4 regions of the Streptomyces sp. RLA012 genome follow, and region 1 is predicted to be linked to each of the others. Evidence: riboswitches for the same ligand, from Rfam matches in the RefSeq annotation. Region 1 holds a riboswitch; each other region holds the start of a gene.
What was found. A riboswitch is a leader RNA that binds a small molecule or an ion and turns the genes downstream of it on or off. The one in region 1 is predicted to bind cobalamin.

Region 1 (7,896 bases):
TCAGCCGCAGGTCGGGCCGTGGCGCGTAGGTGCGGGAGCCGACCGTGCCGCCCTTGACGACGTACTCGCCCGCCCGGCCGCTGGGGAAGTGGTCGTCGTTGAACAGCCACACCCGCATGCCGGTCCGTTCCGCCGTGCGCAGTACGTGTCCGACGATGTCGAACCACTCCTCGGTGAAGAACACCGGCTGCATCTCGGCGTTGTCGAACGGGAAGAGCACCACTTCGTACATGCCCTTGGACCGCAGCTCCGCCATCTGACGGTCCACCAGTTCGGGGGTGACGGGTCCGTTCCAGTACCAGTAGACGGTCGGTCTGCTGTCCTTGCGGGGATCGGCGAAGTGCCGTGCGAGAAAGCCGGGTTCGGCGCTCGTGGCGGATTCGGCGGCTCGGGCGGGATCGGGGGGTCCCATCGCGAGTACGGTGCCCGCGGCACCGGCCGCGACCACGAAGCGGCGTCGGGACAGGTCGTTGTGAGGCATGGGTGAACTCCTGCGGGGGTGGCGGGCGCCGAGGCGCGCACCGGACGGAACGGCTGAACGACAGCGGGCGTACGGGAGGATGCCGGGGGCTGGATGCCGGTCAGCCGGCGGCCAGGCGCGCCACCTCGGACGCGGTCAGGGCCCGGTTGTGCAGGCGGAAGTCGCGGACGGCGCCGTGCAGATACGGGTGGGTGGTGTTCTGCGAGCGGCCCAGGTAGTTGCGGGTGCTCGCGCCGAGCAGCAGCGGGCTCGCCACCATGGCGGGGTTGCGGCCGGATTCGGCGCCGTCGACGTACAGGACGCCGGTGCCGCCGCTGCCGCCGGCAAGGGTGAGGGTCACATGGGTCCACCGGCCGACGGGAAGCGGGGCGGCCGCGTCGACGAAGTCCTCGGCCTGCATTCCGGCGATCTTCAGAGCGGCCCTGGCCCGCCCGGCGCCGGTGGTGGCCGCCAGGAACAGATAGGTCTCCTTGTGGAATCCCAGGTCGAAGACGCGGGCGGAGGCGACCAGGGTGTCCACGCGCACCCGTACGCTGACGGTCAGTTCGTCGAGCCCGCTCGGCAGACCGGCGGGGAGCGCGACATGGCCGCCCTGTCCGTCGAGGGACACCGAGCGCACACCGTCGTCTTCGGCCCAGGTGGCGCCGCCGACGAGCGTCGCGTCGGGGAAGGTGCCGGTACGGTCGGTGGCCGAGATGCCGTTCCCCTCGTCGAAGGGGTAGCGGGCGATGTCCCGTTCGTGTGCGGGGCGCGGCCGCACGGCCCAGTACACGTTGTACCGCTGATGGTGCACTTCGTGGAACGGTCGCAGTGACACGCGGCGGTCGTCGGCGAGTGCGGTGAAGGCCGTGGCAGTGCCGGGCGAGGGGCGCAGGGTGTCCGGCCGGATCGAGGGGAGGACGGCGAGCGGGGTGTCGCCGTACTCCCCCGCGAGGACCAAGGGGCCGTACGACAGTGACTTCACCTGCGGATTGTCGGGCGCGGCCTTCCAGACGGGCTCGCGGGGCAGCACGAGCTCCACGGTGTCCCCCGAGCGCCAGCGCCGTTCCACCGTGGCGTACGTCCCCGGCTCCAGCCTGGCCGGGTAGTGCCGGTCGTCGACCTTGAGCACGGCGGGTCTGCCGGTGTCCGCCACCCAGCCGGGGACACGCATCCTCAGCGTGAAGCGTGCGTCTCCCCCGGTGACGGTGAGACGGGTGCGGTCGCTCGTGGGATACGACGTCTCCTGAACGACCGTCACTCCGGTTTCCCGCCAGTGCAGTTCGGAGGGGATGAACAGGTTGACGTACAGCGAAGGACCACGTGTACCGGTGCCGCGGGTGCGGAAGTAGATGCTGTCGGCGAACTTGGTGTGCGTCTCCAGACCGGTCCCGTGGTCGCAGGAGAAGTTGTCGTAGTCCCCGCTGTAGCTGCCGGGCGCGGCACCCAGGCCGCCCTTGGGCTGCCGCTCCGAACCCGCCCACAACCCGGTGTAGTAGGTGACGAATCCGTGCGCGGAGTCGGGGTCCTGTTCGCCGAGCATCTGGTTGTAGAGCGTCCACTCGTGGTGGTCCATGTGCTCGGCGCGGGAGGGACGGTGCAGGAACAGTTGCCGGCCCAGCTTGAGCATGTTGTAGCTGTTGCAGTTCTCGCAGGTCACCTCGGACAGCCGGCTGACGATCTCGCCCGGCGGCCCGAACAGCTCCTGGTTCGAGTTGCCCCCGATGGCGTACGAGTGGTCCCGTACGACCGTCGTCCAGAAGTGGTCGGCGATGTCGAGGTAGCGGCTCTCACCCGTGGCCTCGTAGCTCGGTACCGCTCCCACTGTCTTGGCGATCTCGGTGTTGGCGTGGTGCCCCGCGAGTTCGTCCCGGCCGGCGGCCAGTGGGGCGTACAGCGCCTCGTGGTCGAACCGCCGGGCGGTGCGGAGGTGCGCCGGGTCACCGGTCAGCAGATGAAGGCGGGCGAGTACGTCGTTCATGCCGCCGAATTCCACGTTCAGCACCGTCTGCATCAGCTCGCGGGAGAGCGGTGCGGTGCGGGCGTCCACCCAGGCCGCCATGTCCAGCAGCACGGCCAACGCCTGCTCATTGGCGCTCAGTTCGTACTGGTCGAGCAGGCCCGCCATGATCTTGTGGAGGGTGTAGTACGGCGCCCAGGGCTTGCCCCCGGCTTCGAGCTGGTCGAAGACGGACTCGGGGAAGGCGGACAGGTAGCCGCGGTGGTAGCCGGCGGCCTCGGCGGACTGCTGGCACTGGGCCAGCACCGACACGATCGAACGGCCCTTGGCCGCGTAGGCGTCGTCGCCGGTATGGGCGTGCGCCTGGGCCAGCGCACTGAGCAGGTGCCCGGTGGTGTGGCCGCGTAACTGGATCCCCGGCGCCTCCCATCCCCCGCACGGCTCGGCCGAAGAGGGCAGTCCCACGTTCAGACGGAAGGTGTGCAGCAGCCGGTCGGCGTCGACGAAGAGCACATACGTGCAGGTGCGCCGCATGTTGGCGAGGAACGGGCTCTCCAGCAGCCGGACATCGGCCGACGGGAAGGGGACGAGAGCCGGCCGCCGTCCGGCCGTGGCGGCGCGGGCCGTCTGCGGGGTCGGCGAGGCGGCGGCTGCCGCGACGGATGCGGCGACGAGGATCTGGCGTCGGGACGGGCGGGGCGTGTCGCGCGGTGCGGACAAGGCGCCATGCTCCTTCCGGGCAGGGGGAGTGCCTCCGGGCACGGATGCGAGGGCAGGCGCGACGGCGGAGGACTACGGGCTCAACTGACGGCAGAAGTCGCGTACTTCGGTGACTTGAATCGTTTTACATCGTCCGCCGGAGACGGTAGGTGTGCACATCGCGAGCGTCAAGGGTTCACACACGGAAGGCCGCTACCGTCAATGTTCACCACAAAAGGGCGCTTTTGGTGAGGCGCAATCACCCCTACCGGAACGGCGTCTGCTGAGCAGAGTCCCAGACAGGGCAGGGTTTTTGAATCGTTCAAAGCAATGGCCGAGTGCACTGCTGCACGTCATGGACGATCCGCTGCCGCACGTCGAAGGCGGTGTCGCCCCCGGGGAGCACCGCCTTGACGCACATCACTCGTTGCTGCCGGGAACATCGGTCACACCAGCAACGACCGTCCCGGCTGAAGCGGACGGTGTCCTGCCGGGTGTGTCGCGAAAGTGCCGCGGTTCCGGTCGATCCGCGGTGGGCCGGGCTCGGTCGGACCCGCCGGTGCGGTGCCCGACTTTCCGAGCGCAGGAAGCGGATCACAGGATGGCCGGGGGCGTGGACGACCTCGGCGCGGACGCCGTACACGTCCTTGATGAGGGCGGGGGTGAGGACGTCGGCGGGGCTGCCCTCGGCGACGGTCCGGCCGGCGGCGCAGTCGGCCGGGGAGACGTACGTGGGCACGCCCAGTTTCTCGAACTGCTCGCGGGTGGCGACGCCGCCCGTGCCGAGGGTCGAGACGAACGAGGCGGTGACGAGGTCGGGTTCGGCGTCGAGGACCTTTGCGAAGGAGGGGGCGTTGTCGGCCAGGCGCGACACGGACGCGTTCGCCTTCTCCAGGCCCTTCAGCACCGGGTCGGTCCAGGTGGCGGTGCCGGCCATGTGGTCGGCGAGGCCGAGGGAGAGCGGGAAGCCTGCGGCCGACTCGGCCGCCTCGTCGTCGGCGTGTTCCCCCTTGGAACCGCCACAGGCGGTCAGCAGCAGGGCGGGCGCCAGGAGGAGGGCCGCGGTACGGCGGAGAGGGACGGGAACGGTACGCAGCACGGGCATGCCCTGCCTGTCGGGGCTCGAACGCGGAGCCTGGCCCATGGAGGTCCTCCTCGCTCGTGGCGGGGAGGCGCCGGCAGGTCTTCGGACCCGGGTTCGTCCGGACGGAGCGCCTTCCCGGCGCGTTGCGCACCGGCTCCTTCGGCCGGCCCGCCTCGCTCCAGTGGCGTCGAGTGCCCCGCCCGTCCCCCTCACCGCTGCACGTCAGTTCCGGATTTCCACCGGATTCCCTGGCCTCGGATGTGGCACGACTGGCTTCGGCGGACTACCAAGATCAGGCACTGGCTCCCGTCTCGGGGTACGCCCTGACGTCGGACATCCCGACAGCGACGGCGGGCCGCGCCACAGAACGAGACACGCGGTACCGTCCTCCAGGGGCGGTCAGGGAGCGGCCGGGGGTTCGTTCTTGGCGATGGCACGCCACAGGGTGCTGCCCAGCCGGTGGGCGTTGTCGTGGTAGCCGGTGACGCGGATTCGGCCGCCGGCTCTGAGGTGGATCAGGCAGCGCACATCGGTGCCCGCGAACCGGGCGGCGGCCCGGTCGTTCTCGTCGTAGTCCACCCGGGCGATGTCCTGCCAGACCAGGACACGTTCGGCGTCGGCCCGCTGGTGCACCAGGCCGCCCTGGTAGAGGCGGAAGACCTCCCGTCGGCGGGTGATGCTGCGGGCCAGCAGGGTGCCGCCGACGGCGAGCCCGACCAGGCCCAGGCCGATCACGATGCCGGGCAGTGGGCTGGAGCCGCCGCTTCCGGCGTCGCCGGCGTAACTGATGACCAGAGGGATGCCGACGACGGTGCCCAGCACGCCGACCACAAGCCAGCCGACAGCGCCGCGCCGGGCCCGCTCCCAGTCGTATCCGTACTCGCCGATCAATGGTCCCAGCCCATCGGCTCCGGTCGGATGCGCCACGGTGGTCCCCCTGTCCCTGCCACGCTGGATGCGGGCAAGTAGCAGCATATGAAGGGGAGTTGACGGGGTGAAGCGGGTGGGACGGCGCGTTGTCGGCTGCCGCACCGCCAGTTCCACCAGCGTGTCGGTGATCTCCCGCTCCCGCTCGTGCAGGAGAGGAACAGATCCGGCGGCACTCCACTCAGCACGTACCGGTCCTCGCGCTGCCGCAGCAGCTGAACCGGTGAGCCCGCCTGATCGATGCCGTCCTGCGGAGTCGAGGCGGCCGTCGCCCTGCCTCTTTCCGGCCGGTCGGCTGCCCGGTCAGTGCTTCTTGGCGAACGGACGCGCCATGACCGTTCCGCGCACGCGCGTCTGGGCGTGGCGTTCGACGGCCGGGTTCGGCGAGCCGCCGTTCGGCTCGCCCCACACGATCTCCACCTGGTCGCCGGCCGCGGCCGCCGGGTCGATCGTGCCGAGCGAGATCCAGCCGCGTACGTTCGCGGAGTACGAGGTCAGCATCGCCGCTCCGACGAGTTCGCCGTCCTTCTCCACACGGTCGAACTGACAGGCGGTGTAGAAGGCCGCAGGCATCTCCATGTACTTGAAGCGCTGGTCGCCCTGCTCGTACATGCTCGCGAAGATCTTCGCGACGTCGTCGCGGTCCCAGAGCACCCAGGCCTTGCGGCGGTGCGGCTGGTCCTTGATCGCCTCAAGTCCCGCGCGCCCGACGAAGTCGTGGTCGAACTTGAGGATGTGGCCGTAGCCGAGGTCCCACGGGGTGGTGTAGTAGTCCTCGATCCGGTCGGCGACGTAGCTGCCGCCGAGCGCGAGGTTGCCCTCGAACGAGCGCGCCGAGTGCCACTCGCGGAACGCCTTCATGTCCTCGCCGGAGTAGGTCGCGGGCAGGGTGTTGGCGATCCAGCCCGACTCGGTGGCGACCGACGCGTAGGCGCGGGCACCGATCTGGCGCAGGCCGTACTCGGCACCGGCCTCCACGATGGTGTCGCGCACCGACTCGATGTCCGCGTACGGCCCGGTGAACTCGTAGCCCGGGAAGCCGGACATCCGGTGGTTGAGCGCGGTGACCTCGTGCGGGCCTACGCTGAAGCGGCCCATGGTGAAGAACGGGATGTCGGGCATCGGGCCGCCGTTGACCTTCTCGAAGATCGCCTCGGCGTGCGGGCCCTGCAACTGGAGCCGGAACAGTTCCCGGCCCTTCGGGTTGTTCACAGTGCGCTCGTCCCGGCGGACGGTGACGTCCCAGTCGCCGGTGGCCGCGTTGAACTGGACCCAGTTGAGGGCCGGCGGACGGCCGACGATCCGGACGTGGTGGTCGCCGACGCAGAACAGGATCGAGTCGCCGATCATGTAGCCGTCGGGACGGACCGCGATGAGCTGCTTGGCGCTGCCGGGGCCGAAGCCCTGGAAACTGTTCGCCCCGAGGTGTTCGAGCAGCCTGTATGTGTCGGGCCCCTGCACGACGAGGTCCGTCATGTGGTGCGACAGGTCCATCAGTGCCGCACTGTTGCGCCAAGCCTCCTGCTCGTCACGCCAGTTGCTGAACTCGGGCTTTATCGGGAACGGGTACGCCCCGGAGCGCCCCTGGCGGAGCAGGGCGAGCGCTCCTCCGGCCTTGTTGATCTCTTCTTCGAGACTGGGCATGGGATTCCTCTCGGGTCATGAGCGCACAGCCTCATCGCCGTGCCCCGAGAGCGTATAACAGGCAGCTGGAATGTTTGAAGATGTCTGAAACAATGACTTCGGGCGGATAATGGTGTCCCGCACGAACGGAGGGTGACGATGTCTTCGGCGAAGGACAGAACGGGTCCCGCATGGCAGGACGGGCTGCCCCACGTACTGTGGCGAACGCAGCAAGCCGTGCACGGCCGCCTCCAGAGCGCACTCGACGGACTCGACGTCACGGTGACCCAGCTCGGTCTCGCCGTTCACCTCGACGAACTCGGCCTGATGTCCGCCTCGGACCTGTCACGGCGCTTTCACATCACGCCGCAGAGCGTGACGACAGCGCTCTCGCAGCTCGAACGCCTCGGGTGGGTCCGACGGCTGCCGCATCCCGTGCACAAACGCGTCATCCTCCACGAACTCACCGAAACGGGCCTCGCCGGCGTCGCGGACGGCCGGACCCGCATCGCCGCGGTCGATGGCGTACTCGCCGAGATCCTGGGTGACGGGGAGAAGGACGAGATCATCGGACAGCTCCGGAAGCTGCTCGTCGCGCTGGAGGGGGAGGATCCCACGTACGCGACGATGTGGCCGGTGGTCCGCACCACCCCGTGAGCGACGGCCACGGACCGCGCTTCGGGGCGCGCCACAACGGCTCGTCAGCCGCGTGGCGTCCTCACAGCGGCGGGCCTGCGGCGGTCACGCCGACGCGCGTACCACGATCCGGCCGGGCACGGGTGCCAGACCCCCGGTGTCGATGCCCAGGGCGTTGCGGGCGGCGACCCGTCCGAGGACTTCGGCGTCGATGTGGACGGTGGTGAGCGCGGGTGTGGACAGGGAGCCGTGCTCGGTCTCGTCGAAGCCGATCGCGGCCACGTCCTCGGGCACCCGCAGCCCGAGGTCCAGAAGGGCCGTGAGGCTGCGCAGTGCGATGTCGTCGTCGAAGGCGGCCAGCGCGGTCACGTCCCCGTGGGCCGCCAGGAACGCCTCGACGGCGGCCGCACCGGCCTCCCGCGGCCTCGGCACGACGAAGCGCTCCAAAGGCGGAAGTCCCCGACGCCGGGCGGCCTCCTGGGCGAATCCGAGCCGGGCCTCGGTCAG
Region 2 (7,896 bases), 9.3 Mb from region 1:
TGGCTCCTCGCCTCGTACAACGTGCTCTTCGCCGCTTACGGCTCCTGGTGCCTGCTCGTCCTGGTCCGCGAACTCGTCGGCCAGACACGTCACTTGGCGTCGGGGCCGATGCGTACGGGACTGCGGCTGATGACGCTCGCCGCGCAGGTCGGCACGGTGTGGACCCTGTGGGTGCTGACCTACATCCCCACCAACCTGGCGCGCGGGGTTCAGATGCCCAGCGAGGACGCGGTGTGCAGTGTGCTCGGCGCCGTCACCGCCATTCTCGCCACCAGTGGGGCCACCGCGACCTGGTGGGCGGCGCTGCCCGAGGGCCCCCTCGGCGCGCCCGGCCGCTGGCTGTTCGCGTACCGCACCCACCGGGCTCTGGAGCCGCTGTGGTCGGCTCTGCGCACCGAACTCCCGCAGATCGCCCTCGATCCGTCCGCCGCCACCCGCCGCCCGGCCCTGCGGAGGGCCGAGTTCGCCCTCTACCGCCGCGTCATCGAGATCCGCGACGGCCACCTCGCTCTGCGCCCCTACGTCCCCACCGACGTTCCGGGCTGGGCCGCCGAGGCCGTGGACCATTCCGCGGACCGCCGCGCGGTCCTGGAAGCCGCCACGATCGCCGCGGCCCTGGAGAGCAAACGCGCCGGACACCGTCAGGCCGGTCCGCACCGCCCCGGTCCCGTACCTCAGCAGATAGCGGGCACGATCGCCGCCGAGGCCGCGTGGCTCCTCCAAGTCACGACCGCCTTCACCTCTTCCCCCACGGTCGCCGCCGTCCGCATCCGAGCCCGCACGGCCTCCACCACCAAGGACCGGGTCACCTGACACCCGTGACACCCCTGACACCCGTGATGGTCGGGTGCCATGCCCTGTGCCGGGGCCAGGACGAGCCGCACCAGATGCTGGGCCACCTCGCGGGCCGCGACCGGCTGGGTCCGCATCCGGGGCACCACGGCGAGGGGCTTCGGTACCCGGTCGAGGGTCTGCTCGGCGAACTCGTGGAACTGGGTGGCGCGCAGCACCGTCCACGGTGTCCGCCCGTTCTTGACGACGTCCTCCTGGCGCAGCTTTCCCTGGTAGTAGCCGAGGCCGACACGGTCGATGCCGACGATCGACAGCAGGACGTAGTGGCCCACCGCGGCTCGCTCACTCGCGTCCAGGAGGTGGTGGGCTGCGCTGTCGAAGAACGCGATGGCCTTCTTGCCGCTTGTGGTCGTCGTGTTGCTGACGTCGATGACCGCGTCCACGTCCGCCATGGCCGCGTCCAGGCCCGCGCCGGTCACGAGGTCCACACCGTGTGATCTCGACAGCACCACCGGTTCCTGTCCTGCCGCCGTCAGCTCTTCGACCACGTGCCGTCCGACCAGTCCGGTCCCGCCTGCCACTGCCACCCGCATGCCGAGCCTCTCCTTCGCGTTCATCCCGCTGTCGCTGTCGCTGTGGTTGTCGCCGTGGTTGTGGTTGTGGTCGTACGTCATCGGGTGTCGTCCCGTCGCCCGGGGAGGGCCGGGATCAGCAGCAGGACCGCCAGCAGGACCAGTGCGGCCAGGGACACGACGTTGAGTACCTGGTCGCGCGTGTTGTACATGTCGAGGTGTTGCACGTGGTAGGTGAAGTGCAGCACGTTGAAGATCAGCCACACCGCCCCCGTCGTCTGCACCAGCCGGGTGTTGTGCACGGAACGCATGGCGATGATCGTCAGCACGGCCAGCGCCAGGAACATGGCCCCTGCGTCCTTGGCGAGGTGTTCGTTGTAGGGGCCCAGCTGGGGCAGCCAGCTGAGGCCGAGGCCGGGGAAGTTCGCGTACCAGCTCGTGGGGGAGAAGTAGGCCCAGAAGCCTGTGTACAGCCCCGTCACGGTCAGGATGCCGAGAGCGGCGTACCGGAGTTTCGTGTTCATACCCCTATGACGAGACAGCCCCCTCGAATGTGATGCGGGCTGTCACTCGAATGCGTCAGGGAAGTGGTTCGCGCCGGTCGGAGCGAGTCAGGGTCTGCCGGGAGTGGAAAGCGGTGCGATAGGCATGGGGGGAGGTGCCGGTCAGACGGGCGAAGTGGTGGCGCAGCGTCGCGGGTGAGCCGAAGCCCGCCAGGTCGGCCACGTGATCGATGGGGATGTCGGTGGTCTCCAGAAGCTGTTGGGCGCGGTGGACGCGGGCGCGCAGCAGCCACTGCAGGGGTGTGGTGCCGGTCTGCGCGCGAAAGCGCCGGTTCAGGCTGCGCACGCTCATGGCGGAGTGTTCCGCGATCTCCTCCAGTGGCAGGGGGCGGTGCAGGTTGCCTTCCATCCAGTGCAGGGTCGGTTGGAGGGAGGTGTCGTACGCGGCGGGGCCGGCGTGCTCGATGAACTGGGCCTGTCCGCCGTCGCGTTGCAGCGGCATCACGGTGCGGCGGGCGGTTGCGGCGGCCAGGTCGGCGCCGAGGTCGCGGCGTACGAGGTGCAGGCACATGTCGAGCCCGGCGGCGATGCCCGCCGAGGTGATCAGACTGCCGTTGTCGATGAACAGGACGGCCGGGTCGACGTCGACGCGAGGGTGGCGGCGGGCGAGTTCGTCGGCGTACTGCCAGTGTGTGGTGACCCGGAGTCCGTCGAGCAGACCGGTGGCGGCGAGGGTGAAGGCACCGATGCACACGGAAGCCAGGCGGGCGCCGCGCAGGGCCGCCTCGGACAGGGCCCGCAGCACGGCGCTCGGGGGCGGTTCCAGAAAACCGGTGTGGCCGGGGACGACAACGGTGTCGGCCTCGGCGAGGCCGTCCAGGCCCCAGGGGGCGTCGAGGAGAAAGGCCCCGTGTTCGGCGGACGTGGTGACGCTACGGCGCTCGGCGCAGACGCGTACCTCGTAGTACGGGGTGGACATGGCGAGGTTGGCGGTGCCGAAGACCTGGCCGGGCACCGACAGCTCGAAGGGCAGGACGCCGTCGAGTGCCAGGATCGCGACAACATGCATGGCTAGAACTTAGCGGATGCTGGCATTCTGGCCCCTGGTCGCGAGGCTGCGCCGGTCACAGGATGGTGAGACATCCCGGTCCGAGTCAGGAGCACTCGCCATGGACCTCGCGCTGCCCGCCCCTTATGACGATTTCGAACTTCCGCTGACCGAGCTGACCGTCGGCGCCCTGCGGTTCGCCGAGGAGACCGAGCCCGGCGTCGTCTACCGCCACAGCCTGCGCAGCTACCTCTTCGCCGCGGAACTCGCCGACCGCCGGGGGCTCGGGCCCGGCACCGACTACGACGACGAGCTGGTGTTCCTGAGCTGCGTGCTGCACGACCTGGGACTGTCCGAGCAGGGCAACGGGGACCAGCGTTTCGAGGTCGACGGCGCCGACCTCGCCGCCCGGTTCCTGAGGGACCGCGGAGCCGGCGAGGACACCGTCGCCGTGGTGTGGGACGCCGTCGCGTTGCACACCTCGGACGGGATCGCCGCACGAAAGGGCCCGGAGGTCGCCCTCGCACAGGCGGGAATCGGCCTCGACATCTTTGGCCGCGGCAAGGAAGAGCTCCGAGCGGGATTCGCCGAGCGGGTCCACACCGCTTTTCCGCGGGAGGACCTCGGCTACGCGCTGACCGACATCATCGTGCGGCAGGCCCTGGCCAACCCCGCCAAGGCCGGCCCCGTGGGTGGCTTCCCCGGCCAGGTGCTCCGCCGCCATCTGCCGTACGGAACGCTGCCGGACTGGCACGACGTGATCGACGCCTCGGGCTGGGGCGACCGGCCGGCGGCCGTCCGTTCGGACGCCGCCGTCGCCAGGGAACCCCACGAGCTCGCCGGGCTCTTCGAACGGTGTCTGGAGGCCGGTGACCTGGACGGCCTGGTCTCCCTGTACGAGCCCCGGGGCGTCTTCGTCCCCGATCCGAGCGGCACCGCGGTCACCGGCACCGCCGCCATCAGGGAGGCACTGCGCCCGTACGTCGACAACGAGGCGCATGTCGCTCTTCAGCTCAGGAAGATCCACCGGGTGGGAGACATCGCCGTGCTGTCCTCGACCGCCACGGTGACCGGCCTCGCCCCCGAGCCGGTGACGACCGACACCACCGAAGTGGTGCGCCGCCAGCTCGACGGCCGCTGGCTCTACGTGGTGGACGATCCGTTCTTCGGCGCGTAGGACGAGACGATGGCTGATTCCGGTCCCCGGCAGGGGGGCCGGACGCGGCGGCCCGCCGGAAATTCGGTTGACCGCGATGGTGCGGCGCGGGCTAGGTTCCACGCATGGTCGAGATTCAGGGCTCGTACGACGAACTGTTCTCCGCGGTGCCCGGCGCGCTGGCCGCATTGCTGGACGCCGGGGACGCGGGCGCCTCGGTGGCGGTCTTCGTGGACGGCGAGCCGGTGGTGGACGTCTGGGGCGGATGGGCTGACGCGGACCGTACGATCCCCTGGCAGCGCGACACGATCACCGGCGTGTGGTCGGTCACCAAGACGATGACGGCGCTGTGCGCCCTCGTCCTGGCGGACCGCGGTGAGCTCGACCTGTCCGCGCCGGTCGCGCGGTACTGGCCGGAGTTCGCCGCGGCGGGCAAGGGCGGGGTGCTGGTGCGGCATCTGCTCGCGCACACCGCGGGCCTGCCCGACTGGGACGAGGCCTTGACGGTCGAGGAAGTCTGCGACTGGCCGTCCGCCACCGGGCGGCTCGCGCTGCAGGCTCCGCGGTGGGAGCCGGGCACCGCGGCCGGATACCACTCGCTCACCCAGGGATTCCTGGTGGGCGAGGTCGTGCGCCGGATCACCGGCGGCAGCGTGGGTGAGTTCTTCGCCGCCGAGGTGGCCGGGCCGCTGGGCGCGGACTTCCACATCGGGCTGTCCGCGGAGCACGACCACCGGGTCGCGCTCTCGGTCCCGCCGCCGTCACGGGACGAGGACTACCTTTCGAGCGCCCCCGGCAGCACCGCAGCACCCGCCGACGGGACTGCGATACGGGTTCGTGACGGCAACAGCGTGGCCTGGCGCCGCGCGCAGATCCCCGCGGCGAGCGGGTTCGGCCATGCCCGCTCGGTCGCGCTCGCGCAGTCGGCCATGGCGTGCGGGGGAACGGTACGAGGTGTGCGGCTGCTGTCGCGGGAGGGCTGCGAGCGGGCGTGGCAGGAGCAGTTCCGCGGCGAGGACCGCATGCTGGGCATGCAGATGCGCTGGGGCCTGGGGTACGGCCTGTTCGGCAGCACCTACGGCTGGGGCGGCTGGGGCGGCTCGATGGTCATGATCGAGCCCGACGCCCGCATGGTGGTGGCGTACGTGACCAACCAGATGCGCGAACCCGGGGACGACAATCGCGGACTCGACATGGTCATGGCCGCCTACGACGGCCTTACGGGCCTGCGCGCCTGACCCACCCACCGGGCGACCCACCTACCGGGCGACCCACCCACCGGGCGCGCATCAGGGTCCCGCGACACCGCCACCCTCCTGGACGTGACGGGCCGGGGACACGCGTGTCCCCGGCCCGTCGAACGGATCGGCCCGTCGAACGGATCAGTCGGCGGGCAGTTCGGCGCGGACCGTTCGGGCGGCCGCGACCAGGTTCTCCAGGGACGCCCGGGTCTCGGGCCAGCCGCGGGTCTTCAGTCCGCAGTCGGGGTTGACCCAGAGCCGTTCGGCGGGGATGGCCTCAAGTCCCTTGCGCAGCAGGGCGGCTGCCTCGTCCGCGCTCGGCACGCGCGGGGAGTGGATGTCGTACACACCGGGCCCGGCCTCCCGCGGGTAGCCGTGCTCGGCCAGCTCGCGGCCCTGACTCTGGCGGGGGTGGCCGTACACGGTGGCCCGTGCCGCCGCGGCTGCGGACTTCGCTGTCACGGAACTCTCCTTCGCGAGCTGTGTCCCTGGGATCCCGGGACGGGACGCGAGCGCGAAGGAACGCCAGACCGGGCGGACGCACGGTGGCCGTGCCCGCCAGGTATGTACGCCGACCCGCCCACGAGGTCACCGGGATGTCCGCGCACGCATCGTTCGTACGCGGGCAGTTGGCAGGTCTTCGGACTCGCGAGCACGCCCTCCTGACGGAGGAACACCTACTGGCCGTCGCTTCCCAGACCCTGTTCGTCGGGCCCAGTGCGTATGACGGCGGTCGTTCCCGCTCACCGCTGCGGGGCAGTCCCGGATTCCCACCGGGTTCCCTCTTGCGACGCATCCCGCCTGGCGGACGGGGGCGAACCAGCTGCACGGGCCAGCTTGGGGGGTGGAGCCCGGCCGGGGCGAAGACTTTCCGGCCGGCATGATCAGTTCGCGTCGCTCCCGAACGCCCGCAGGATGCGCTCGGCGGCGAGCGTGGCCGTCAACTCGCCGTCCCTGACCTGCTGTTCGAGGGCGGGCCCGAGGGCGCGTACGGCCGGGTCGGCGTGCAGCCGGCCGAGGAGTTCGTCGCGGACCATCGTCCACGTCCAGTCCACCTGCTGCTCGCGGCGCTTGGCGGCGAGCCGGTCGGTGGAGTCGAGGAGCGTACGGTGCTGTTCGAGACGCTCCCAGACCGTGTCCAGGCCGGTCGACTCACGGGCGCTGCAACTGAGCACCGGCGGGGTCCAGGCGGCGTCGACGGGATGCATCAGCCGCAGCGCGCCCGCCAACTCCCGTGCCGCGCCCCGGGCGTCGCGCTCGTGCGGTCCGTCCGCCTTGTTGACGGCGATGACGTCGGCGAGTTCCAGAACGCCCTTCTTGATGCCCTGCAACTGGTCTCCGGTGCGGGCGAGGGTCAGCAGCAGGAAGGAGTCGACCATGTTCGCGACCGCGGTCTCGGACTGGCCGACGCCGACCGTCTCCACCAGGACGACGTCGTAACCGGCCGCCTCCATCACCACGATCGACTCCCGGGTCGCCTTGGCCACCCCGCCGAGCGTGCCCGCGGTGGGGGAGGGCCGCACGAAGGCCGCCGGGTCGACGGCCAGGCGCTCCATCCGCGTCTTGTCACCCAGGATCGACCCGCCCGTCCGACTCGACGACGGGTCGACGGCGAGCACCGCGACCCGGAACCCGAGCGAGGTGAGCAGCGTGCCGAACGCGTCGATGAACGTCGACTTGCCGACGCCCGGCACACCGCTGATCCCGATCCGCCGGGCCCGCCCGCTGTGCGGCAGCAGCTCGGTCAGCAACTCCTGTGCCATGGCCCGGTGCTGGGGCTTCGTCGACTCGACGAGCGTGATGGCACGCGCCACCAGCGCCCGCTTCCCGTCGAGTACGCCCTTCACATAGGTGTCGAGGTCGATCGCCATGGGGGTCAGAGGACGTGACCGAGATCGGTGGCCAGGCGCTCGACCAGGTCGTACGCCGCGTCCGGGATCACCGTTCCGGGCGGGAAGACGGCCGTCGCGCCCATCTCCAGCAGCGTGGGCACGTCATGCGGCGGAATCACCCCGCCGACCACGATCATGATGTCCTCGCGCCCTTCCTCGGCGAGCTGCTCCCGCAACGCCGGTACGAGGGTGAGGTGTCCGGCCGCCAGCGAGGACACCCCGACGATGTGCACGTCCGCCTCGACGGCCTGGCGGGCCACCTCGCCCGGGGTCTGGAACAGCGGGCCGACGTCGACGTCGAAGCCGAGGTCGGCGAAGGCGGTGGCGATCACCTTCTGGCCGCGGTCGTGGCCGTCCTGGCCCATCTTGGCGACCAGGATGCGGGGGCGGCGACCCTCGGCCTCCTCGAAGGAGGACACCAGCGTGCGGGTGCGCTCGACGGACGGGGACTCACCTGCTTCGGTGCGGTACACACCGGAGATCGTACGGATCTGGCTCGCGTGCCGCCCGTACACCTTCTCCAGGGCGTCGGAGATCTCGCCGACGGTGGCCTTCGCGCGGGCCGCGTTCACCGCCAACTCCAGGAGATTGCCGGTGCCTTCGGCGGCCCGGGTCAGGGCGTGCAGCGAGTCCTGGCAGGCCTGCTCGTCGCGCTCCGCGCGCAGCCGCCGCAGCTTCTCGATCTGCTGGGT
Region 3 (7,896 bases), 200 kb from region 1:
GTGGTGCGCCGGGGCAGGACGGAGTGGGCGGCGACGCGCCGTCCACAGCGGGGCCACGAGGGCCTGCAACTGTCTTCGGCAGCGTCCGTGAAATACGGCCAGGGCGATGGCGGCACCTACGGCGATCAGGTGTTCCCGGCCCGCCAGGTTGGGTTTGGCGATCGACTCCCACACCATCGAACCACCGGTGAGTACGAACACGATGGGAGCGCGTCGGACGACCGCGAGGTAGGTGAACAGACCCACCACCGCGGCGGACGGTCCGGTGTCGAGCACCTGCCCGATCGCGGGCGACAGACCCAGACCCCACCAGCCCGGGCCGAGCCCGATCATCACACGCACCGTGAGGGTGCCGGCCAACGTGGTGGCGTACGCGATGGCCAGGGTCCGGGCCCTGCCCAGCGCGAGTTCGGCAAGCGCGAACGCGAGGAACAGTTGGGTGATGCCCGCCCACACGGGCAGGTCGAGGGCGGGGACGTACAGCGACACAGGGGTACGCAGCAGGGCCAGGGGCAGCGGCAGACTGCCCTTGACCCCGCCGATCAGCCTCACCACCGCCGCGCCGGTCGGGTACTGAGCCATCGCGTGGAAGAAGATGACACCGAACGCCGCCACGAACGCCAGCACGAGTCCGGACAGCCCTCGGCGCAGGAGTTGCCGTACCGGCTCGATGACCATGCCGTACCACTCGCCGCGCAGCACATGCCCCGTGGCCAACGCGATCCGGTGCAGCGCGGCGCGGCGCTCATCGACCGCCCCCAGCAATGGCTTCTCCCCTCGACCACCCACAGGACGTCTTATCGTATAGATCGAAAATCGCAAGCCGATGGCCGGTCTCGATCGGGCGCCGGCAACAAGGTTTCCGCCAAGGAGCCGAGGCCCTCCCTGGGGCGCTTCATGACTGAGGGGTACCGACGAGGACAAGGAACCGGCTGCCCTTGCGTTCGTCGACAGGGCCTAGAGTGATCGGGATGAGCGACGATCCCGTGATACTGCGTCCAGTGATCGAGGATGACCTGTCGGTGCTCGAACGGTTCCTGATGGATCCGGAGGCGACCGGGCCGTTCCCATGGCTCGGGTGGTCGGACCCAGGACGCTGGCGGCGGCGCTGGGTGCAGGACGGCCTGCTGAGCGATGGGGATGGCCAGTTGATGGTGGTGACCGGCGCCGACCGGCTCGGCTTCGTGGCCTGGCGGAAGGTCGCGACCTCACGGAACTCGCACTGCTGGAACATCGGAGCCCAACTGCTGCCGGAGGGCCGGGGCCGCGGTGTCGGCACACAGGCCCAACGACTGCTGACACGGTACCTGTTCGCACACACTCCGGTGGTCAGGATCGAAGCGGACACCGAGACGGAGAACATCGCCGAGCAGCGCGCACTGGAGAAGGCCGGCTTCACCCGCGAGGGCGTGCTGCGCAGCACCGTGTTCCGCGACGGGCGGTGGCCGGATGTCGTGCGCTACAGCGTGCTGCGCGGCGACATCGCCCCGACCAGGGTCCGGAGCAGTCCCACACCTGACCCGGTCCGCACCCGGCGCGCCTACGATGCGGCGAGGCCGGTGACAGCAAGCCCGCCGATACCGTCGCCGGTGCCGACTGCCGTGCCTCGGCACAGTGGCACGAGCATGTACTGCTCGCGGTGGGTGACACCCGTCCGGCTGTCGCCCGCGCTCACACGGAGCCCATCCTCCTGGCGCTCCTCCAAGCCAGGGCTACGGTCTCGGGCCGGGTGCCGAGTTGTTCGGCGAGTCCCCGACAGCGGCGGCGCCGGGCTCGGTTGTCCTCGGTGTCGTAGGGATCCGGGATGCGCCGCCGTACGTCGGTGCCGTGCCCGTCGGCCGCTTCCGGTGGACGGCCGTCGCCGCCTCCAGGGCCGCCTGGACAGACAGATTGCCGCCCGGCGTGTGTCAGCGTCCCGGCCGCTGCTGCCGGATGCGCTGCGCGACTTCGCTGTTCTCGGTCTCCCACCACGGACGGACGAGGTCCGGCCCCTGCGCGGACTCCCGCGCCATGGGGGCCACCGGGACCAACTCCGTGTCCAGGCGGCGGTCAAGGGCGACGGTCTCGGCACGTTCGGTGCGCGCCCACTGCACAAGGATGGTGAGCAGGAGGGGCAGCGCCACCAGTTCGGCAATGCCGATCATGGCGCCGCCGCCCAACTGCTGGTCATAGTGCACGTCCGGCGCCCAGGACGGGGCATGGTGCAGATACCAGGCCCCGGCGATCAGCGTGCCGTGGGTCATCACCACGATGCCCGGCACGGCGTCGATGACCCCGTCGAGGAACACCAGCGCCGCCCGGACCGGATGGGTGCACCACTTCGGCAGTGCCTCCTCGCGGGTGAGCACCGGCACCACGAACAGGCTTCCGGCGAGCAGTAGGTGCAGATACATCAGCTCGTGCAGCCGGCCGTCACGCAGGGCGGTCTCGAAGTAGGGCGTGAAGGACACCGTCAGTTCGGTCGCGAGGACCAGGGCCGTGCTGACCAGGGGGAAGGTGAGCAGGCGCATCAGACGTCCGGTCATCACCCGCCGTACGCGGTCGGCGGCCGGCTCGGGCAGGGCCCGGAGTGCCAGTCGGAGCGGATCGCCCAGCGCCAGCCCGAGCGGGGCGATCAGATCGAGGAGGATGTTCTGGACGGCGGCCGGCCAGAACAGCGCACGGTCGTACACGGCCAGCGCGGACATTGTGGCCACAACGAGTGTGCCGAGGCCGAGCAGTGCGAAGGCCGCCACGCGGGACACGGGCCACCGCTCGCCCCGCCGTGCCAACCGCGCTGCCCCCAGGCGTACAGCGCGCCGAGCAGGACGACCAGCAGGAGCGCGGGCACATCCAGGTGCCATGAAGAGAGCAGCCGTCCCGTGGTGAGCTCAGGCAGACTCCCCATCACGACCTCCTCCATCAACACGGCGGACACCCGGCCCGTCCTCCTACCGGTCCATGAGCCGAGCCCGGCCGGATCTCCACGAAGGGCCGGAAAGAGGAACCAGACCTGCCGAGACCCTACGCCGCGTACTCCCCCGGGCCGGTCCCACCCTCACCGGAGTCACCGTATGGCTGGGCCGGGGGCACAGCGGCCAGCGGCGCGGTGACGAGGAAGAGCGGCGGTCACTCGGTCCACGTCCGCCGGGCCCACCCCGATGGCGCTCAAGGAGTGCGGCGAGCGCGCAGCGCAGGCAGTCCGAGTCGGTGCCTCCCATGGCCGAACGGCCCCGCGCCCCGTCCTGGCCCGGCGCGCCCGACCCGTCGGACGCCTGACGACATGGGGCCGTGCCGCCCGGCGGCACGTGCGGGCCGGGGCAGGTCTCCGTCGACCGGCCGACCAGTGTCTCAAGGTCGCGTAACAGTTCCTCGGTCTGCTTCACGCGCTGCGCCAACGCCCTCACCCGGGCGCTCTGGCCGCCGATCTGCCGTCTGCTGACGATCAGCCGCTCGTACTCCTCCGGGGTCAGCGCCACCGCCTCGCGTCCGCCGAGGGTGATGTGCCGCGGTCGTGGTTGTCCGGCCGCTCGGATCCTCCGCCCCTGCCCCTCGCTGCCGTCGTCGACGACGCCGCCGCAATTGTCGTTGCCGCCGTCACCGTGCGTGCGTCATCGGGGAGTCATGTGAGTCGTCAAGTCGTTCGGAGGTCATCGGTGTCGGGAGAACGTGAGAGGGCCCCCGGATGGTCCGGTGGGCCCTCTGCGCGTGATCGCCCGTGCTGTTCTCAGTGCGGTACGGGAGTCGCCCGCGCGGGCGCGACCGCTGCCGGTCGCGGAGCCAGCAGGCGCTGTGCCAACTCGCCGAAGACCAGGCCGAATCCGGTCCAGAGCGTGACCTGGATGGCGAGGGCCGAGGTACGGAACCGCCACAGCAACGTGGCCGGGAAGTCCTTCGGGACCTCGTTGATGACCGGCAGGAACGCGTACGCGAGACCGATCACGACGACGAAGAAGGCGATCGCCGCGACCGTCGCGTACCACGTGCCCCACCTGGGTGCGAGTCGCTTGCCCAGGATCACGGCACCGACCGCGAGGAGCACGCTGAGCAGCATCATCAGGAAGTACAGGGTCGTACGTTTGCCGATGGTGTCGGGGTCGCCGACGGACGGCGGGTTGGCCGGGTACTTGAGGAACGGCACGACGTACACGGCGAGCAGAGCCGTACCCGAGAGCAGCAGTGCCGTGGCACGGGGGGTGAAGCGTCCGACGCGGCCGAGCGCGAAGCAGTAGGCCAGGGCGGCGATACCGCCGAAGGACACCCCGTAGATCAGGACGCCGGTGGCGAGGCCGCCGGTGGACTGGAGGCTACGACTGACGATTTCGACCTCGTGGCCGTGCGCCGGTGCGTGGGCCTCTTCGAAGCCGATGGCGTCGTCGACGCTGGGCTCACCCAGGAAGTAGGCGACACAGAGGGCGAGCACGCCGGCGGCGAGGCCGGCGAGCATGCCCCGAACGAGGAGGTTTCTTACGGTTGCGGAGTTCATGGGTGTGCGGCGTCCCTCGTGTCAGTGGCAGGGGAAGCCGAGGAGGTGGCGGGCGTCGTGCACCCACTCGTGAACGTCCTCGCCGGAGACGACGGAGGTGGCGCCCTGCTCGGCGCCGACGAAGTACAGCAGGACGAGCATCAGGATGCCGAAGAAGACCGCCCAGGGGACGATCGCGCCGATCGGCAGCTTGACGGGGAGAGCGGGGGTGGTGGCTGTCGGCTGGGCGACGGTCTGCGCCATGGCAGGACCTCCTCGGGAGTTCGCGTCCCATCTCGGTGGTGCACAGGACGACAGCTGCGGGTCTGACTTGCGAGGCGCTCCGCCCGTCACAGGCGGTGCGTCTCGTTCACAGTGGCGCGACCGTGCCGGATTTCCACCGGCTTCCGCCATACCGTCGTCGATATCGCACAGACCGTACCGCGTGTCGGGTTCATGGCCAAGACCGCGCCCCCTGCCGTGATCTTCATCTCGCGGACGGGGGCGCGGCCGGTGTGATCTGCGGGTCAGCGGTGGGTGCAGTGGGACGGACGCTTCTCGACGAAGGCGGCCATGCCCTCCTTTCTGGTCGGCCGTCGCGTAGACGTGCGCGGCGATCGCGGTGGAGCCGACGAAGCCGAGCGCGCCGACCCGGGCGGATCCCGCTCGGAGGGCTTGCGGAGAAAGCCGTTGCCGCAGGTGAGGGCAGGAGCAGCCTTCCACGGGGGGATCACCGCGGGGAAGTTGAACGAAGTGATGCCGGCTGTCATCGGTGGCGTCGTGCTCGGCGACGTACTCCCCGGTCACAGTGGCGGGACCGTGCCGGATTCACACCGGCTTTCCCGCACCGCGGATGCCGCCCGCGGGGAGGCGAAGCGGACCGGGGCCCGGAAACGCGCACGGCGGGCGGCGCGGCGGAAGGTGGTCAGTACCGCCGGGCCGGCCAGCAGGACGCACACGAAGTTGCTGACCGCGCGGCCGGTGTCCCAGCCCAGGGAGGTGGCGAGGTCGAAGGCGACGTAGCGGTGCCACTGCTCGGTGAACGGCAGGCCGGGCAGATAGGCGATGGAGCTGTTCGGGTCGAGGGAGAACGGCCAGAAGGAGAGGTTGAGGAGGAATCCGAAGAGGTAGCCGGACACCGATCCGTAGGCGGCCAGGAGGAGCACTTCGCGCCGGCCTCTCGCCCGGGGGAGGAACCCGGCGAGCATGCCGACGAAGGCACAGCCGAACATCTGGTACGGCATCCACGGGCCGACGCCGCCGGTGATGAGCGCGGAGGCGAACAGTGAGGTGCAGCCGAGTGTGAAGCCGAAGCCGGGGCCGTAGACGCGCCCGGCCAGGACGAGGACGAAGAAGACCGTCTCGATGCCCGCGGTTCCCGCACCCAGGGGACGCAGTGCCGCGTTGACGGCGGACAGGACGCCGAGCATCGCGAGCGCCTTGGAGTCGATGCCGCCCTCGGCGATCTCGGAGAGCACCACACACAGGACCAGGACGAGCAGCACGCCGAAGATCAGCGGAGGCGCGTAATTGGAGCCGAACTTCCCCGGTGCTACGACGAAGGGCCAGAAGAACGCGACCAGTCCGACGAAGGCGGCCAGGGCGATGATGATCCCGGCCCTCGGGGTGAGCCGGATGGCCGTGGCGGCGGTGGCGGCGGTGGACGTCATGAGTGCGCCTCGCCGTCGTGGTCTCCGGCGAGTGCGGCAGCCACCTGGTCGACCGTGAGAAAGGGCAGCGGCGCCAGGATCTTCGCGGTCTGGGGAGCGAACACCGGTGAGGCGACGATCACTTCGGACGTCGGTCCGTTGGCGACGATGTCCCCTTCGGCCATGACGACGACCCGGTCCGCGGCGCGCGCGGCGAACTCGACGTCGTGGGTGGAGACGACCACGGTCCGGCCCTGAGTCGCGAGCGTGCCGACGACGCGGGATCTCGGCGGGCGGCCCGCTCAACACCCGGCCGTCACCGGGAAGATGGACGACCCGGTCGGCGTACTGGACGACCCGTTCGAGCCGGTGCTCGGCCATGAGGACGGTGACGCCGAGGTCGTGGACGAGCCGGGTGACGGCGGCGAGGACCTCCTCGGCGGCGGTGGGGTCGAGGGCCGAGGTGGGTTCGTCCAGGACGAGGACACGGGGGTGTGCGGTGAGGACGGAGCCGATGGCCACGCGCTGCTGCTGGCCGCCGGAGAGTTCGTACAGGGCCCGGTGGCGCAGGTCGGCGAGGCCGAGGAGGTCGATGGTCTCCTCGACCCGCTTGCGCATGGTGGCGGGCGGGATGGCCAACTGCTCCATGGCGTAGGCGAGTTCCTCCTCCACGGTGTCGGTGACGAAACCGTCCAGCGGATCCTGGCCCACCACCCCGACGACGTCGGCGAGTTCGCGCGGCGGATGGTGGGCGGTGTCGCGGCCGTCCACGGTGACACGGCCGTAGAGGGTGCCGCCGGTGAAGTGGGGTACGAGCCCGTTGACGGCGCCGAGGAGCGTGGATTTGCCGACGCCCGTGTGACCGACCACGAGGCACAGTTCGCCCTCCTCCACCGTCAGGTCGACCTCGCGCAGGGCGGGTTCGGCCGTGTCGTCGTAGTGGACGGTGACCTGGTCGAAGGTGATCATGAGGCGTCGGCCTTCTCGGTGCGCCGTGCGGGAACGGCGGGAGGGTGCGGAGGGTTCGGGGGCGGGGCCAGGAATCCGGCGGTTCCGGCGAGCAGGATCGCTGCGATGGGGACCAAGGGCAGTGTCGGCCAACTCCGGGGATGGATCGAAGGGTTGAGATCGGCGGCGTGGTAGCCGAGGTTGCTGAACAGCAGCACGGCGGAGAGGATCCCGCTGCCGGCGACGGCCCACTCCGGCAGGCGCCACGGGTTGGGCCGGTACGTCGTACGGATGACCCGGCGCCCGCCCAGGCGCAGTCCCGCCAGGCACAGCAGGGCGCCCGACACCATGGCCGGCAGTCCCAGAAACCGCGGTGCGGTCGCGTCGAGCAGTCCGTAAGCGCCGGCGGACAGTCCGCACATGCCGAGCAGCATCAGCGCCCCGGTGAGGCGGCGGGAGCGGCGGGTGGCGGAGCCGGCCCTGCCGTAGCCGCGGGAGTCCATGGCGGCGGCCAGCCGCAGCGAGCGTTCGAGCGCGTCCTCCAGGACGGGGACCGCTGTGCCGCGCAACGCCTTCAGCCCTTTGGTGCGTCCGGCCCTCAACCTGCGGGCGCGGGCGACGCGTTGGACGCTCTGCACGAGCTGGGGTGCCACGCTGATGGCGACGGTGACGGCGACTCCGAGTTCGTACAGGGCGCCGGGCAGGCCGCGCAGCGCGCGCTTGGGGTTGGCCAGGGTGTTCGCGGCGCCGATGCAGCACAGCATGCAGGCGAGGCGCAGCCCGTCGGTGGCGGCGGAGAGGACGGCTTCCAGGGAGACCGGGCCACCGATCTGGATGCCCGCGTACCAGTCCGGG
Region 4 (7,896 bases), 2.4 Mb from region 1:
ATGCGGGCGCTCCCGGTGGAATGAAAGGCAGTCCTTGCGGCGCGCCCGACTCGATGAGCCGCCACAGCGCGTCCGTGTCCGCGTGTTCCTCGATCAGATCGCCGAGCCGGTCCAGCTGCTCCTCGCGCAGCGCCGCGAACGACGTGTCGGCGGCCGGCACGAAACGACGGCCCGCGGCGGCCGCCACCTCGCGCAGGAAGGCACGCCGGAAGCCGTCCGACTCCAGCGAGCCGTGCCAGTGCGTGCCCCAGACGGCGCCGACCCGGCACCCGTCCAGGCTGTGTCCATGGTCATCAGAGATGAACGCCTCGCCGCCTGTCACATCGGCGACACCGTGATGGATCTCGTAGCCCTCGACATGCTCGCCGAGTGCCTCCCCGACGGGCCGGGTCAGGGTCTTCTCGCGTGCGAACCGCACCCGGACGGGCAGGAGTCCGAGCCCGTCGACATGACCGGCGCGCGACTCGACCTCGTCCTCGATGTGCTCGCCGAGGACCTGGAAACCGCCGCAGATGCCCAGCACCGGCCGCCCCGCGGCGGCTCTGCGCGCGATCGCGTCGGCGAGGCCGCGCTCACGCAGCCACTCCAGCGCCTTCACCGTCCCCCGGGTTCCGGGGACGACGACGAGGTCGGCGTCGGCCAGTTCCTCGGCCCGGTCCACGAACCGCACGACGACACCCGGCTCGGCGGCCAGCGCGTCCACGTCCGTGAAGTTGGACATCAGCGGGATCGCGCAGACGGCGACGCGCAGCACGTCCTCGCCCACGGGGGAGGCCACTTGGGACTCCCGGACCGCTCCCCGCAAAGAAATCCGCAGCCCGTCCTCCTCGTCGATGCCGAGGCCGTGCCGGAAGGGCAGGACGCCGTACGAACGCCGCCCGGTGAGGCCGTGGAGCATGTCGAGCCCCGGCTCCAGCAGGGAGACATCCCCCCTGAACTTGTTGACGAGGAACCCGGCGACGAACTCCTGGTCCTCGCGCGACAGCAGGGCGACCGTCCCGAAGAACGAGGCGAACACACCCCCGCGGTCGATGTCGCCGACGACGAGCACGGGCAGCCGCGCATTGCGCGCGATCCCCATGTTCACGATGTCGGTCCGCCGCAGATTGATCTCGGCGGGACTTCCGGCCCCCTCACAGATCACCGCGTCATACGTGCCCCGCAAGGTGGCGAGGCAGTCCAGCACGGTTCCCAGGAGGGCTTCCTGCCGCCCGCCGTGATAGCCACGAGCGCTCATCTCGCCCACGGGCTTTCCCATGAGGACGACCTGACTGCTCCGGTCGCTGCCCGGCTTGAGCAGCACGGGGTTCATGAGCGCGGTCGGTTCCACCCGGGCGGCCTGCGCCTGCATGGCCTGTGCACGCCCGATCTCGGCGCCCTCGCGGGTCACGAACGAGTTCAGGGACATGTTCTGCGCCTTGAAGGGCGCGACCTTGACGCCCTGCCGCACCAGCCACCGGCAGATCCCGGCGGTCACGACGCTCTTCCCGGCGTCGGAGGTGGTCCCGGCGACGAGCAGACCGCCGCTCATGACGTACGCCCCTTCCTGAGAAGCCGCTGTGCCGTCAGCCGTCCGACGGCACTCACGCCGAGGGCGAGCCAGCCGACGCGCCTCGACAGCCGTACGGCCCGTTCGATGTCGTCGACATGGACGGCGCGCCCCGCGCCGTTGAGCACGGGCCGGTGCTCGACCCGCCCGCCGTACGAGAGGGTGCCGCCGAGCCGTACCCCGAGGGCCCCCGCGAACGAGGCCTCCACGGGACCGGCGTTGGGGCTCGGGTGCTTGACGGCATCGGTGCGCCAGGCCCGTACGGCCCCTCGTGGACTGTCGCCCGCGAGAGTGGCGAGCACGGCGGTGAGCCGTGCCCCCGGCCATCCGGCGACGTCGTCGAGCCGAGCCGAGGCCCACCCGTACCGCCGGTACCTGGGCGACCTGTGACCGACCATGGCGTCCAGGGTGTTGACGGCCCGAAAGCCCACGAGCCCGGGAACTCCGCCCACGGCCCCCCACACCAGGGCGCCCACCACGGCGTCGGAGGTGTTCTCGGCGACGGACTCGACGACGGCGCGCGCGATGCCGTCGGCGTCGAGGGCCTGGGGGTCGCGCCCGCACAGATGCGGCAGCCGCTCCCGGGCCGTGTCGATCTCACCGTCGGCGAGCGCGTCGCCGATGGCCCGGGCCTCCCGCCCGAGGGTGGTGCCCCCGACGACCGCCCAGGTGGCGGCCGCGGTCAGGGCGACCGAAGCGGTACGGGAGGGGCGTACGGCACGGGAGGCGACGGCGGCGAGCCCGGCGGCACCGCCCACACACACGGCGGTGTGCAGCGCGCCCCACCCGCGGTGGTCCCGCCACAGCACCCGCTCCACGGCTGCGGCGCTCCGGCCGAACGCGGCGACCGGATGCCCCCGGCGGGGATCGCCGAGCAGCAGGTCACCGAGGAGGCCGGTGGCGGCGCCGTACGCGAAGACGCGATCGGCACGCACGGGGTCAGCCGGCCGTCAGGTCGGGCGGAACCGCTCGCAGGGCACTTGGGCAGCCGCGCATGGCGTTATGTCCTCACTCAGGGTGTCCGCGCCCTGGTTCGACGAGACCGGCGGGGAGAGTTCCTGGCTCCCGGGGAGTTCCTTCCCCGATGACAGTGGCGGGACCGCGCCGGATTCGCACCGGCTTCCTCTCCTGTCGCCGTACTTGGCTCCGGCAGTCCACCACGGGTTGGAAGACCCGTCAACTTGCTGTTGACCTGCGCGGGGAGAGTGTGCGAAGGCCCACATACAGGCGGGGTGCGGGACGGCGATCCGTCCCGCACCCCACCCGAAGTGCTGCCCGTTTTGGGTTACTTGCCGACGATCAGAAAGATGCCGTACGCCACCGCCGCCGCGCACGCCGCGAAGCAGACGTACGCGCCGGTGACCGCGAGGGCCGCGGAGCTGCCCTGGGCGGACGCGGACTCGCGTCGGGAGAGACCGACGATGCCGAGGGTGAAGAGGCCGACGAGGCCGATGGTGGTCACGAGGCTGACTCCGAAGACGGAGCCGAGAGCTGCCCAGTCGATGTGCATGCTGTTCGTTCCTTACACCGTGGCCGGGCGGGTGGGCTCCGCGTCCGGGGACGGGATGGTGGTCTTCAGGTCGCCGGACAGGTCGCCGGACAGATCGCCGGTCGGGCCGCCGGTGACGATCGCGCTGGTGACGACGCCCGCGGGCCCGGCATCGACCTCGTTGACCTCGTCGATCTCGTCGATCTCGTTGACGTTGTCGATGGTGACCGGCCGGCGGCGGGAGAGCTTCCAGACGGTGCCGGACCCGGCGACGAGCAGCGCGCCCGTGAGGACGATGCCCCAGGTGCCCTGCTCGGTCAGGAACTCGGCGGAGGCACCGGCCAGACCGGCGGCCGGCAGGGTCAGACCCCAGGCGACGAACATCCGGGTCGCGGTCGACCAGTGGACCACACCGCCCTTGCGGCCGAGGCCCGAGCCCATCACGGCGCCGGAGCAGACCTGGGTGGTGGAGAGGGAGAAGCCGATGTGCGAGGAGGCCAGGATGGCCGTCGCCGCGCTGGTCTGGGCGGCGAAGCCCTGCGGCGGCGCGAGGTCGGTGAGGCCCTTGCCCAGGGTGCGGATGATGCGCCAGCCGCCCAGGTAGGTGCCGAGCGCGATGGCCGTACCGGCCGAGACGATGACCCACACCGGGGGGTTGGAGCCCGGGGCGATCACGCCGCCGGTCACCAGGGCGAGGGTGATGATGCCCATCGTCTTCTGGGCGTCGTTCGTGCCGTGGGCGAGGGAGACCAGGCCGGCGGAGGCGATCTGGCCGGCGCGGTAGCCCTTGGCGGTCGCCTTGTCGTCGGCGCGGTTGCCGATCCTGTACGTCAGCCGGGTGGCGAGCATCGCGGCGAGTCCGGCCACGAGGGGCGCGGCGACCGCGGGGATCAGCACCTTGGTGACGACGGTCGAGCCGTTCACCGACGACCAGCCGGCCGACATGACCGCGGCGCCGATCAGGCCGCCGAAGAGGGCGTGGGAGGAACTGGAGGGCAGACCCAGAAGCCAGGTCAGCAGATTCCAGAGGATGGCGCCGACGAGCGCCGCGAAGATCACTTCGGTGCGAATGCCCTCTTCGTCGATGATCCCGCCGGAGATCGTCCTGGCGACCTCCACGGAGAGGAACGCACCGACGAGGTTCAGCACGGCGGACATGGCCACCGCCGTCTTGGGCCTCAGAGCGCCGGTCGAGATGGTCGTCGCCATCGCGTTGGCAGTGTCGTGGAAACCGTTCGTGAAATCGAACACGAGAGCGGTGACGATCACGATTCCGAGGAGGAGCGTGATGTGTTCCATTAACCCAGGCTTCTATTGGACGTCAGTGGCAGGTGGACCGTAGGCAACCTGAATGAACGGAAGATGAACTAGAGCAGGCGTCAGGATGTCTCACATGCCAGAGAACCCCCCCGGCGGTGATGACCGATGTGCCGGAGGGGTGGCTGGAAGGGGTGCGGACGGTTCGAACAGAAGCGGAATTTCAGGCTCCGCCCGGGTTTCCGGGAGACGCTAGCCCTGGGTGAACTGCTTGAGCCGGGCGACGGATCCGTTGAAGAGATTCTGGTCACCCGGGAGCGTGCCGCTGTTGTCGTACTGCCAGAACGTCCAGGTGGACCAGCCGGCCGGCAACGCGCCCGTGTCCGCCGAGCCGTAGCGGGCGAGCCACAGGGCGTGGTTCGCGGCGAAGGCGTCGCTGCCGCCGGTGCAGGTGTTCCACCAGTGGGTGGTCGTGTAGATGACCGGACGGCGGCCGGTCTCCCGTTTCAGTTCGTCGCTGAACGCCCGGATCCAGCTGACGATCCCGGCCTTGCTCAGGCCGTAGCACTTCTGCTTCTTGTCGTACGGGTTGTACTCGACGTCGAGCGCGGGCGGCAGCGTCCAGCCGTCCGCGCGCCAGGCGCCGCCGTTGCGCACGAAGTGCGCGGCCTGTGCGGTGCCGGACGACCTGTCCGGCACCGCGAAGTGGTAGGCGCCGCGCAGTATCCCGGCGGTGCGCGCCCCGTCGTACTGCTGGCGGAAGTAGGGGTTGCGGTAGGTGTGGGACTCGGTCGCCTTCACATAGACGAACCGGGCGCCCTTCGCTTTCGCGCTCTGCCAGTCGACGTTCTTCTGGTGCGAGGAGACGTCGTGTCCCCTGGGCTTGGCCGCCGCCGAGACCGGAACCTCGGCGAGAGCGGTCCCGGCGGCGGCGAGCGCCGCAACGGCGGCCGCCGCCGCGACGGCGCGGACGCGACGGACGACGCGAACACTGTGGATGGCGCGAACACGGTGGACGGCGCGGGTGCGGCGAAGGAAAGGTGTGCGGTCACGAGCCATATGTCCCCCCGGAATGGCGACGTGCGTGACAAATCCCCCAGAGGTTATTGGAAGATCACCGAAAGCCCGTCGATCGCCAGCCAATCACCCCCGGCGTGCGGTATCCGCCGCTATGTGCCCTTACGGACGCTCGACTTCCGCCCTAAAGTGCCCTCGCCGACGGCGGGTTGACATCCGTGCCTGGCAGGATCGCGGCATGGCTGAGCAGCGGCGGGACGCGCGGGACGCACGGGACGTGGCGGAGGGCGCACCGGGTGCGCGGGAGCGGGAGGTGGCGGACGCGTGGGACGAACTCGTCGCCACGGCCCGCCGGACGGTGGCCGACGGGCTGGTCGTCGGTACGTCGGGCAATGTCTCGGTACGGGTCGGCGACACGGTCCTGGTCACACCGACGGGAGTGCCGTACGACCGGCTGACGCCGGACGACGTCGTCGGGGTGGACCTCGACGGGCGGCAGATGCGCGGTTCGCTCCTTCCGACCAGCGAACTGCCGATGCACCTCGCGATATACCGTGGCACCGACGCGCGCGCAGTCGTCCACACCCACGCCGCGCACGCGACGGCCGTCTCGGCCCTCGTCACCGAGCTTCCCCTGATCCACTACATGGCGGGCGCCCTCGGCGGACCGGTCCGTGTCGCGCCCTACGCGACCTACGGCACCCCGGAGTTGGCCGAGAACATGCTCCAGGCCCTCACCCACCGCACCGCCTGCCTCCTCCAGAACCACGGCACCATCGCCTACGGAGCCACCTTGGGCCAGGCGTACGACCGCACCGCCCAACTGGAATGGATGTGCCGCGTCTGGCTCCTGGCGTCGGCGGTACCGGGGCTGTCGCCCGCGTTGCTGTCGGGGCAACAGGTGACGGAGGCGGGGGAGCGGTTGCGCGGGTACGGGCAGCGGGCCTAGCGGCGCGCACCGGGGAGCGAGATCGCACTCCCGACCGCCCCGACCGCCCCGACCGCCCCGACCGCCCCGACCGGCCTGAGCGGCCTGAGCGGGAGGGCTGCCCGGCGGGCCGCACGCGGTGGTGCCCCGGCTGTGCGGGGGCGCGCCAGTGCCGCGGACGCGTCCTCCGGCGGCGGTGCCTCGCCCGCAGGGCGCCCGCGTGTGGCGTGGCGCCGCCGCGGCACTCCGTCGCGCCGCTGCCCCGCCCGCGGGAACCGGATCCCTTCGTCACGCCGGGGCGGACACCCTCTCTTTCTCGCCGCCCCCTCCGCCACGGCACCACCCGGGGACGAGCCCCCCGCCCCCACGGGCCCCGGCCTCCGCTGGCCGACCGGAGGTTCCGCCGGGACACTGAACACGTGCGTACTGTCACAGCGACGGCCGCGGCCGTCTCCGTAGCCCTGGCCGCGGGCGCGGCCTCCGTGGCGGCGGGCCGGTTCGCCAGCGACGCCGCGCTGAAGGCACCGCCCGGCAGGCCCCTGCCCGGTGAGCCCCGGCTCACCGTGCACGCCACGGGGGCGGGACAGATCACCCTCACCCGGGATCTGGCCTCGCTGCGCCCGGGAACGTACGGCCTCGGCGGCGACGGCTCGCACGCGGTCGTCGGCCCCGTCCTGGACGGTGCCCCGCACAGCGCCGACACGGTCGTACGCCGCCTGGAACGTGTCACCCACGGCACCGTCGAGCCCGGCGACAAGGTGTGGCTCACCCCGAACCTGTACATCGGCGACCCGAGCACCGCGCTCGGCCTCGACCACGCCGACGTGGACATCCCCGGCGAGCTCGGCCCGCTGCCCGCCTGGTTCGTGCCCGGCGTCCGCGACACCTGGGTGATCACGGTGCACGGCCTGGGCTCCACCCGCGAGCACCCCATGAACGTGATGGAGTTCCTCCACCGCAACCGGCTCCCGGTGCTCGACCTCGCCTACCGCGGCGACCTCGGCGCACCCCGCTCCCCGGACGGCCTCAGCCACCTGGGCGAGACCGAGTGGCGCGACCTGGACGCCGCCGTGCGGTACGCCGTGCGCCACGGCGCCGCCGACGTCGTCCTGTACGGCTGGTCCACCGGCGCCACCATGGCCCTGCGCACCGCCGCGCACTCGGCCCTGCGCGAGCAGATCTCCGGGCTGATCCTGGACTCGCCCGTCCTGGACTGGGAGGCCACCCTGCGCGCCCTCGCCTCGGCCCGCCACACCCCCAGCGCCCTGCTGCCCCTCGCGGTCCGTGCCGCCCAGGGCCGCACCGGCCTGCACAGCGACCGCATCCAGGGGGCCGCCGACCCCGGCCGGCTCAAGGTGCCGACCCTGATCGTGCACGGTCCGGACGACACCATCGCCCCCTGGGGCCCCTCGCGCCGCCTCGCCGAGCGCCGCCCGGACCTGGTGTCCCTGCACACCGTCCCGCACGCCGCGCACGGCGCCATGTGGAACGTCGCCTCGGACTACGAAGAGAGCCTGCGCCGCTTCCTCACGCCCCTGATGTGAACGTCCTGATCACCGCCCCTCATCCGCCCGGCTCACCGCTCCGCGAAGCCCGCACCACCGCCCCCCCCGGCACACACCCCCGGGAGGACCCGCACATACGCTTCCGGTTCGG

Region 2: another riboswitch for cobalamin. It lies ahead of RV986_RS08260 (5-methyltetrahydropteroyltriglutamate--homocysteine S-methyltransferase); the one in region 1 lies ahead of RV986_RS50210 (hypothetical protein).
Region 3: another riboswitch for cobalamin. It lies ahead of RV986_RS51045 (CbtB domain-containing protein); the one in region 1 lies ahead of RV986_RS50210 (hypothetical protein).
Region 4: another riboswitch for cobalamin. It lies ahead of RV986_RS39670 (cobalamin biosynthesis protein); the one in region 1 lies ahead of RV986_RS50210 (hypothetical protein).

Annotation. Positions count from the first base shown of each region.
Region 1 covers NZ_JBWDPA010000002.1:11,025,641-11,033,536, reverse strand. The annotation lists gene RV986_RS50220 (glycosylhydrolase-like jelly roll fold domain-containing protein) at 1-481, opposite strand, end outside; gene RV986_RS50215 (glycoside hydrolase family 127 protein) at 582-3,140, opposite strand; gene RV986_RS50210 (hypothetical protein) at 3,442-4,224, opposite strand; cobalamin riboswitch at 4,300-4,453, opposite strand; gene RV986_RS50205 (hypothetical protein) at 4,603-5,130, opposite strand; gene RV986_RS50200 (aminomethyl transferase family protein) at 5,434-6,774, opposite strand; gene RV986_RS50195 (MarR family winged helix-turn-helix transcriptional regulator) at 6,913-7,410, shown strand; gene RV986_RS50190 (LacI family DNA-binding transcriptional regulator) at 7,495-7,896, opposite strand, start outside.
Region 2 covers NZ_JBWDPA010000002.1:1,743,640-1,751,535, reverse strand. The annotation lists partial or broken gene RV986_RS08290 (MAB_1171c family putative transporter) at 1-684, shown strand, start outside; gene RV986_RS08285 (SDR family oxidoreductase) at 675-1,466, opposite strand; gene RV986_RS08280 (hypothetical protein) at 1,463-1,888, opposite strand; gene RV986_RS08275 (GlxA family transcriptional regulator) at 1,944-2,936, opposite strand; gene RV986_RS08270 (nuclear transport factor 2 family protein) at 3,037-4,092, shown strand; gene RV986_RS08265 (serine hydrolase domain-containing protein) at 4,197-5,309, shown strand; partial or broken gene RV986_RS08260 (5-methyltetrahydropteroyltriglutamate--homocysteine S-methyltransferase) at 5,454-5,702, opposite strand; cobalamin riboswitch at 5,927-6,151, opposite strand; gene meaB (methylmalonyl Co-A mutase-associated GTPase MeaB) at 6,197-7,183, opposite strand; gene scpA (methylmalonyl-CoA mutase) at 7,189-7,896, opposite strand, start outside.
Region 3 covers NZ_JBWDPA010000002.1:11,222,314-11,230,209, reverse strand. The annotation lists gene RV986_RS51065 (hypothetical protein) at 1-765, opposite strand, end outside; partial or broken gene RV986_RS51060 (GNAT family N-acetyltransferase) at 972-1,388, shown strand; partial or broken gene RV986_RS51055 (cytochrome c oxidase assembly protein) at 1,908-2,887, opposite strand; gene RV986_RS51050 (CbtA family protein) at 3,707-4,465, opposite strand; gene RV986_RS51045 (CbtB domain-containing protein) at 4,487-4,708, opposite strand; cobalamin riboswitch at 4,744-4,879, opposite strand; partial or broken gene RV986_RS51040 (aldehyde dehydrogenase family protein) at 5,024-5,214, opposite strand; gene RV986_RS51035 (ECF transporter S component) at 5,248-7,062, opposite strand; gene RV986_RS51030 (energy-coupling factor transporter transmembrane component T) at 7,059-7,896, opposite strand, start outside.
Region 4 covers NZ_JBWDPA010000002.1:8,656,676-8,664,571, forward strand. The annotation lists gene RV986_RS39665 (cobyric acid synthase) at 1-1,531, opposite strand, end outside; gene cobN (cobaltochelatase subunit CobN) at 1-2, opposite strand, end outside; gene RV986_RS39670 (cobalamin biosynthesis protein) at 1,528-2,484, opposite strand; cobalamin riboswitch at 2,583-2,723, opposite strand; gene RV986_RS39675 (hypothetical protein) at 2,835-3,059, opposite strand; gene RV986_RS39680 (inorganic phosphate transporter) at 3,072-4,337, opposite strand; gene RV986_RS39685 (lysozyme) at 4,548-5,354, opposite strand; gene RV986_RS39690 (class II aldolase/adducin family protein) at 5,551-6,261, shown strand; gene RV986_RS39695 (alpha/beta hydrolase family protein) at 6,660-7,784, shown strand.